One region of the Serratia sp. ID 25-353 genome, then DNA from elsewhere that is predicted to be linked to it. Evidence: predicted binding sites of a transcription regulator. Region 1 holds the regulator's gene; the other holds the start of a gene.
What was found. Region 1 encodes Fur, which represses iron uptake genes when iron is present. Its sites were predicted from a motif close to ATAATAATGAGAACNACTATCAA; they were not measured.
Positions count from the first base shown of each region.

Region 2: fepD (Fe(3+)-siderophore ABC transporter permease) is a predicted target of Fur. The motif match lies at 2,523-2,545, and genes of this name have one in related genera.

Region 1 is NZ_CM139236.1:3,016,397-3,020,605, reverse strand. It holds gene ACYF6X_RS14610 (beta-N-acetylhexosaminidase) at 1-1,286, shown strand, start outside; gene fur (ferric iron uptake transcriptional regulator) at 1,532-1,978, opposite strand; gene fldA (flavodoxin FldA) at 2,308-2,847, opposite strand; gene ybfE (LexA regulated protein) at 3,112-3,399, opposite strand; gene ybfF (esterase) at 3,656-4,209, opposite strand, start outside.
Region 2 is NZ_CM139236.1:579,652-583,860, forward strand. It holds gene ACYF6X_RS02685 (ABC transporter ATP-binding protein) at 1-397, opposite strand, end outside; gene fepG (iron-enterobactin ABC transporter permease) at 415-1,452, opposite strand; gene fepD (Fe(3+)-siderophore ABC transporter permease) at 1,452-2,507, opposite strand; gene fepB (Fe2+-enterobactin ABC transporter substrate-binding protein) at 2,722-3,729, opposite strand; RNA gene ACYF6X_RS02705 (RtT sRNA) at 3,937-4,060, opposite strand; tRNA gene ACYF6X_RS02710 (tRNA-Lys) at 4,135-4,209, opposite strand, start outside.

The sequences.
Region 1 (4,209 bases):
TCTCGATGGAAGCGCGCTATAAAAAGCTGCATGCCGCCGGGAAAGAGCAGGAGGCCAACGAATTCCGCCTGGTGGATCCGACCGATACCTCCAACACCACCTCCGTGCAGTTCTTTAACCGCCAGAGCTACCTGAACCCGTGCCTTGACTCGTCCCAGCGCTTTGTCGACAAGGTGATCGGCGAGATCGCCCAGATGCATAAAGAGGCCGGCCAGCCGATCAAGACCTGGCACTTCGGCGGCGACGAAGCGAAAAACATTCGCCTGGGCGCCGGCTACACCGACAAGGCGAAACCGGAGCCGGGCAAAGGCATCATCGATCAGAGCAACGAAGACAAGCCGTGGGCCAAGTCGCAGGTGTGCCAGACGATGATCAAAGAAGGCAAGGTGGCCGACATGGAGCATCTGCCGAGCTACTTCGGCCAAGAGGTCAGCAAGCTGGTGAAGGCGCATGGCATCGACAGAATGCAGGCCTGGCAGGATGGCCTGAAAGACGCCGAGAACGCGAAGGCGTTCGCCACCTCGCGCGTGGGCGTCAACTTCTGGGATACCCTGTACTGGGGCGGTTTCGATAGCGTCAACGACTGGGCCAACAAAGGGTATGAAGTGGTGGTTTCCAACCCGGACTACGTCTATATGGACTTCCCTTACGAGGTGAACCCGGACGAGCGCGGTTACTACTGGGGCACCCGCTTCAGCGACGAGCGCAAGGTGTTCAGCTTCGCGCCGGACAACATGCCGCAGAACGCGGAAACTTCGGTCGACCGCGACGGCAACCACTTCAGCGCCAAGAGCGACAAGCCGTGGCCGGGCGCCTACGGGCTGTCCGCTCAGCTGTGGAGCGAAACCCAGCGCACCGATCCGCAGATGGAATACATGATCTTCCCACGCGCGCTGTCGGTGGCAGAACGCGCCTGGCACCGCGCCGGTTGGGAACAGGACTACCGCGCAGGCCGCGAATACAAAGGCGGGGAAACCCACTTTGTCGATACCAAGATGCTGGAGAAAGACTGGCTGCGCTTCGCCAATATCCTGGGTCAGCGTGAACTGGCCAAGCTGGATAAGGGCGGCGTCGCTTACCGTCTGCCGGTGCCGGGCGCACGCGTAGCGGGCGGCAAGCTGGAGGCGAATATCGCGCTGCCGGGATTGGGCATCGAGTACTCCACCGACGGTGGCAAGCAGTGGCAGCGCTATGACGCCAAGGCCAAGCCGGCGGTCTCGGGTGACGTTCAGGTGCGGTCGGTCAGCCCGGACGGCAAACGCTACAGCCGCGCCGAAAAGGTCTAAGCCCGGTGCAACGGCCTGCTGTCCTGGCGGCGGCCGTATAACGAAGGGGGAATGCGTTCGCCCGCGCGTGTCGGCGTAGGGCGGACGTTGTAGTGAGAGGAGTACGTGGAGTCGCTGTGCCGCTGCAATTGTGATATTTCATGACATGATTTTCCCCCGGCTTGTCCGGGGATTTTTTTGCCCGTTGCACGGAGGGCATAAAAAAACCGCCTCGGTGTGAGGCGGTTTTTCATAGCCGGTCAGGCTTATTTCTTGTCGTGCAGCGTTTCGTCTTCGCGGCAGTCACCGGTTTCACAGTGGCCGTACAGGTACAGGCTGTGGTTAGTGAGCTTGATGCCGTGCTGCTTGGCGATATCACGCTGGCGCACTTCGATGGATTCGTCGCTGAATTCGATCACTTTGCCGCAGTCCAGGCAAATCAGGTGATCGTGGTGATGCTGTTGGGTCAGCTCGAACACGGACTTGCCGCCTTCGAAATTGTGACGTGTCACAATGCCCGCATCGTCAAACTGGTTCAGTACGCGATAAACCGTTGCCAGCCCGATCTCTTCGCCCATATCAATCAGTTTTTTGTACAAATCTTCCGCACTGACGTGATGGCATTCCGGATTTTGCAGTACTTCCAGGATTTTGAGTCGCGGAAGCGTGACTTTTAAGCCGGCCTTCTTCAATGCGATGTTGTTGTCGGTCATGCGAATTCAGTCCTGTTACTATGCTAATCAAGTTGAGGCGTACTCGCCTGTGGCATCGGTCGGCACAAAGAGTTAATGCGTCTCATTATAGAACCGGTTGTACTAAATGGAAACCGCCGGTTGTTAACAAAGATATAATTGCACTATTGCATGTTTTGCATGCAACGCCTTGATGGATGGGATAAACCGATATCTCAGTCTACCGTGACGGGGTGGGAAGTTACAAATCTGTAGCTTCTATCGCAGCAATCCCTGTTGCCGATGACGGCCCTGTGGGCACACTATGCACTTTACAGGGCCTTTGTTCAACCTTTCGCCAGTGCCGGGGCTTAGCCGACGATATCGGCCAGGCTCAGCTCTTCGACGATCTGTTTGACCCAGGCGTCGACGCGCTCGTTGGTCAGCTCCGGCTGACGGTCTTCGTCGATCGCCAGACCGATGAAGTGGTCGTCGTCCGCCAGGCCCTTGGAGGCCTCGAAGTGATAGCCTTTGGTCGGCCAGTGGCCCACGATGGCCGCGCCGCGCGGTTCGATAATGTCGCGGATGGTGCCCATCGCGTCACAGAAGTATTCCGCGTAGTCTTCCTGATCGCCGCAGCCGAACAGCGCCACCAGTTTGCCGTTGAAGTCGACTTCTTCCAGCGTCGGGAAGAAATCATCCCAGTCACACTGCGCTTCACCGTAGTACCAGGTCGGGATACCCAGCAGCAGGATATCGAACCCTTCCAGGTCTTCTTTGCTGCTTTTAGCGATGTCATGCACTTCAGAGACGTCGTCGCCAAACTGTTTCTGGAGAATTTTCTGGATCATTTTGGCAATGTTTTCGGTATTGCCAGTGTCGCTGCCAAAGAAAATGCCTACAGTAGCCATATCGCGTATAACCTTTAAATTCAAGTAATTGCATTACTCGACGCCGGCACTGCCGCCGCTGACGCCGATTAAAATGATGCCATGGCAAGAGCCTTTCGCCTCCGGGGCGGGCGCCGACAGGCGCAGTCTCTTACCGGTAAATGCGTATCATGCCAGAAAGTGGCGCCGGGGTTTTATCGCATTTATGCGATGCCGGAGAATGAAGAAAAGCGTGGTCGATCCGGCGTTGTCCTTAACGCCGCGCCGCGCGTGCGGCCGAAGAGATCAATGTTCCGGCTGTTCTTCCGCCAGTTGTGCCAACAGCATCTGCTCGATGAGTTCGCTGCGGCTGATGTTGCGCTGTTCCGCCAGTTTGTTCAGGGCGTCCACCGCATCCGCGTTGATTTTCAGCTCTACGCGCCGCAATCCACGCACTTTATCGCGCCGTAACTGATTGCGCTTATTGATTCTAAGCTGTTCATCGCGGGAAAGCGGGTTGGTTTTCGGGCGCCCCGGACGGCGTTCATCTGCGAACAGATCCAGCGTCGTGCGATCCGTTTGTTCTTTTGCCATAGGTAGCGGTACTGCAAGGGAGTTTGCATCAAAAAGCGCTCGCACGCTTCCGGAGGCATCGGTTAACACACTTCGGGCCAATAAACCCTAACCCAAATTCACCCCCGAACCGGCGTTCGCGAACGCGCTGGCGCGGCGGCAAAATTATAGCGCGCCATATTACCCCAGCAGATGGAGCGGCGACAATGCCTAACTGCGGGCTAAACGCGCTAAGCCGTTATCTTTAGCGCGTTTTTTCGCCAGATGAGCGGGTTTTTCAGGCTTCGTCGAGAAAACGGTGGATGGCGCGCAGCACCGCCTCCGGCTTCTCGGCGTGCACCCAATGGCCGGTGCCGGCGACGACGTGCGCGCGGGCCTGCGGGAACTGGCGCGCGATGTCTGCACGGTAACTGTCCTGCACGTACGGCGACAGGCCGCCGCGAATGAACAGGGTTGGGTGCGGCCAGGCCGGCACATCCTGCCAGCCGGTGATGTCTTCGTAACGTTCGATCAGCACCGGTAGGTTGAAACGCCATTCGCCGTTGTGGAAGGACTTAAGCAGGAACTGGATTACGCCTTCTTCCTGCAGATAGTCGCGCATCAACTGGGCGGCCGCCTGGCGCTGGGTGATGCCGGCGGCGCTGACGGCCTTCAGCGCGGCGAAAATCTCGTCGTGGCGGCGGGTCTGGTAATCCACCGGCGCGACGTCGATGACGATCAGCCTGGCGACGCGCTCGGGCGCGATAGCGGTCAGCGCCATCGCCGCTTTGCCGCCCATCGAGTGGCCGATGACGATCGCTTTCTCCAGCTGCAGTTCGTCGAGCAACGCCA
Region 2 (4,209 bases), 2.4 Mb from region 1:
ACTGACTGACGTTGGTGGCCGCCATGGCGGCTTCCACCGCCTGTTTGTCGGCCTGCGTCCACTGTTTCAGCAGGCTTTGGTGCGGATAGCGGCCGCGCGACACCAGGTCTGCCACGGTAATGCTGTCCGGTGCGATCGAGGTTTGCGGCAGCAGGCCAAGCTCGCGCGCCAGCGCCTTGGTGGCGAAGTTGCTGATATTCTTGCCGTCCAGCATCACCTCGCCGGCGCTGGGCTTCAGCAGGCGGCACAGGGCGCGCAGCAGCGTCGATTTGCCGCAGGCGTTCGGCCCGACGATCACCGTGAAGGCGCCGTCGGGGATCGCCACGCTCAGATCGTCAGCGATGATTTTATTGTCGTAGCCCAGCTTCAGGTGCGAGGCGTGCAGGCGGTGGCTCATGGCGTTATCACTTTTCATTATCTGCGGGCCTCACGGATGAGCAGCCAAATCAGGTACAGGCCGCCGATGCAGACGGTCACGACCCCGACCGGCAGTTGGATCGGCGCAAAAAGATGTTGGGACACCACGTCGGCGCCGAGCAGCAGCGTCGCGCCCATCAGCGCCGAGGACGTCAGGGTGACCGAGGATTGTCCGGCCAGGCGGCGGGCGATCTGCGGCGCCGCCAGCGCGATAAAGGAAATCGGCCCGGCGGTGGCGGTGACGGCGGCGGTGAGGGTGACGCCGAACAGCATCAGCCACAGCCGGCTGCCTTCGGCGTTCACGCCCAGTGCGCGCGCCGTATCATCGCCCATTTCCAACAGCTGCAGCCGTTTGCCCATCAGCAGCGCGGCCGCGGCCGCCAGCACGATGAACGCCGTGGCGGGCTGGGCTTTCTGCCAGGTCATGCCGTTGAGCGAACCGGCCTGCCACATGGCGGCGTCCATGGCGCGCTCGAGCGAGGCGGTGATGATCAGCCAGGTATTGGTGGAGACCAGCACCGCGCTGATGGCGATGCCGACGATGATCAGCCGGAAGCCGGCGATGCCTTGCCGCCAGGCCAGCAGATAGATGGCCAGCGCGGCGAGAATGCCGCCGGCCAGCGCACCGCCGGCGATGTAGTAATAGCCGCCGTTGAACAGGGTGATGGCGATCAGCGCGCCGGTATAAGCCCCCATGTTAAAGCCAATCACGTCTGGGCTGCCGAGCGGGTTGCGGATAATCGACTGGAAGATGGCGCCGCTCATGCCGAGCGCGGCACCTAACAACAGCGCCATGGCGATACGCGGCATGCGCCATTGGGTGACCACGGTGACCAGGTTTTTCGGCGCCTCGCCGCTAAGCGCGGCAAAGACCTGTTCCAGCGAAAGCTGCAGCGTGCCGTAGCACAGCGCGGCAACGGCCATCGCCAGGCACAACGCCAGCAACGAAAGATTGACCAACAGCAGGCGCAGCGGCACGCGCCAGTTGATGACGCCGTCCGGGCGGCCGATATGCAGCGTGTGCGGCAGACTCATCACAGACCCCCCAGCGTTTTCTTGCGGCGCACCAGCCAGATCAGCACCGGCGCGCCGATGAAGGCCGCCACGATAGAAACCCGCAGTTCACCGGCCGCCAGTAGACGGCCGACCACGTCGGCGCACAGCAGTAAAATCGGCGCCAGCAGCATGGAGTAGGGCAGGATCCAGCGCTGATCGGGGCCGACCCACCAGCGGGCGATATGCGGCACCATCAGGCCGATGAAACTGATTGGACCGACGGTGGCGGTTGCCGCGCCGCACAGCAGCGTGATGGCGATCACCGCGACGACCTGAGTCAGCACCACGCGCGCGCCGAGCGCGATAGCCAGATCTTCTCCCATACCGATGGTATTCAGCGGCCGGGCGATGAGCAGCGTCAGCAGGCAGCCGAGCAAAATGGCGGGGGCGGTAACCGGCAGCGTGGACAGCGTGCGGATATCCAGCGTGCCGGCCTGCCAGAAGCGCAGTTGGTCGAAGGTTTGCGGATCGATCAGCGACAGCCCGGTGGTGATGCCGATCAGCACCGCGCCGATCGCCACGCCGGCCAGCGTCAGCCGCACCGGGTTGATGCGCCCGCCCGCCAGCGTGCCGATCAGGTAGACCAGCAGGGTGGTGAGGGCAGCGCCGACGAAGGCATAGGCCATATAGCTTTCAGTGGTGGCCGCGCCGAAAAACATGATGCCGATGACCACGGCGAAGCTGGCGCCGGCGTTGATGCCGAGCACGCCGGGATCGGCCAGCGGATTACGCGTCAACGCCTGAATCAGCGCGCCGGCGGCGCCGAGCGCCATGCCGGCCAAAATGCCTGCCAGCGTACGGGGCACCCGGGCGTTGAGAATGATGGTGCTGTCGGAACCGCTCGCGGCGCCCTGCAGGCTGAGCCAGACGGTATGGAAGGGGATGGCTTTGGAACCCAGCATCAGGCTGGCAATGATGCACAGCAGCAACAGCGCTAAGCCGATACCGAACCCGGCGATGCGTTTGAAGCCACTGGCGTAAGCTGCGTGCGGTGCGGACGAAAGCGTCCGCTCAGTCGGAGTGGGTACGTTCACACCGGTAACTCCTGTATGATTTTTATTCTCATTGTTATTTGCGTTCATGCGGGCGCTAATAGTAGCACGAGTTTACGCCCGCATGCACCCGCCGGTTGGTGGCGCAGGTGCGTTGACGATGTTAATAACTATTGATATTTCAATTGATTAAATGTGAACGATTGCCCTGTTTATGGCAAACGTCGGCAGGCGGCTGACCTGCCGACGGCGTGGTTCAGGGCTTTTTGAACAGCCGTTCGATTTGGTTCAGCATGTTGGTGGCGCTGTAGTAATCGAGACGGAAGGTGTCGTTGCCGACGGCGTAGACGTGCCGCTGTTCCACCGGTTCCAGATGTTTGAGGAACGGGTTGGCCAGCACCTCTTGCACTTTGCGCTCATTGGTGGCGAACAGGATCAGCGTTTTGCCGTTCAGGCCTTCGGCCATTTTTTCGCCGGAGATCTGGATGATGTCATGGCGTTTACCCATGCTGGCGTTGCCTTTGGCGCTTTCCGGCGGGGTAGCCAGTTGGAAGCCGAGCTGGGTCAGCAGCTTGCCCTGGGCGGAACCCGGTGTCCACAGCATGGCCTCGCGACCGTTGTCGGCATACACCAGCGGGGTGGTCGGCTGCGGCGGCAACGTGATCGCCTGCTTCACTTGCTCCACGCGCTGTTCGAAACGATCTTCCGCCTGTTTGGCGCCGGCTTCGTGACCGGTGATCTCGCCGAGCTCGCTGGCCAGCTGCTGCCAGCTCTTGTCGCCATAATCGAGCACCAGCGTCGGCGCAATGGCGGACAGCTGGTCATACAGTTTCAGCGCCGAATCCCCGCCGGTGGCGGCGACGACGATCAAGTCGGGCGCGGCGGCGGCGACGGCTTCGGCATTGGGCTCCACCTGGTACAGCCGTTCGACGTGGCGCTGTTTGGCCACCTCGCTCCACTGGGTAAAGAAGCCTTGTTTATCGGCCACCAGGGGATTTGGGCTGGTAGCGGCGCTGGCGACCACCGGGGCGTCGATCGCCAGCAGCGTGCCGGTGATGGTGACGCTGGTGGACACGATGCGCTGCGGCGGTTTTTCCAGCGTGAACTTCCCTTTGGCGCTGTCGATGGTGCGCGGCCAACTGCTGTCGGCAGCAGGGGGGGACGGTTTCTGCCCGTCGTTCTTGTCGTCCGGGCCGCAGCCGCTGAGCAGCAGGCTGGAAGTGGCGATAAATGCAATGAACAGCTGGCGTAAGGATAGGGTCATGAGCGGGCTCTTTCTTTCCTTGAACTAAGGCGTATCAATCCGGCGGCGGATTGGCTGCGTGGTGGATGCCCGCTAATTTACCATTCAAGCCGCCAAAATGATAACCATTCGTATCTCAGCGCGTGGCGAATAAAGTGAGAATAAGGCGAAAGGGAAAGTGAGTGCGGCAGAAACGAAAAAAGCGCCCAAAGGCGCTTTTTTCTGAATGGGTGGGTCGTGCAGGATTGATTCGGCCAGTGGCCTCACCCTGCGGGCAACGCTGCGCGTTGTCGTATCGCTGCGCGATGCTCGAACCTCTCCGGTTCTTCATCCTGCTCGACTCCGTAAACTATGCCGGCGAGAGATGAAGTCAGAGTCGGATGGCGCAGAAACGAAAAAAGCGCCAAAAGGCGCTTTTTTCTGAATTGGTGGGTCGTGCAGGATTCGAACCTGCGACCAATTGATTAAAAGTCAACTGCTCTACCAACTGAGCTAACGACC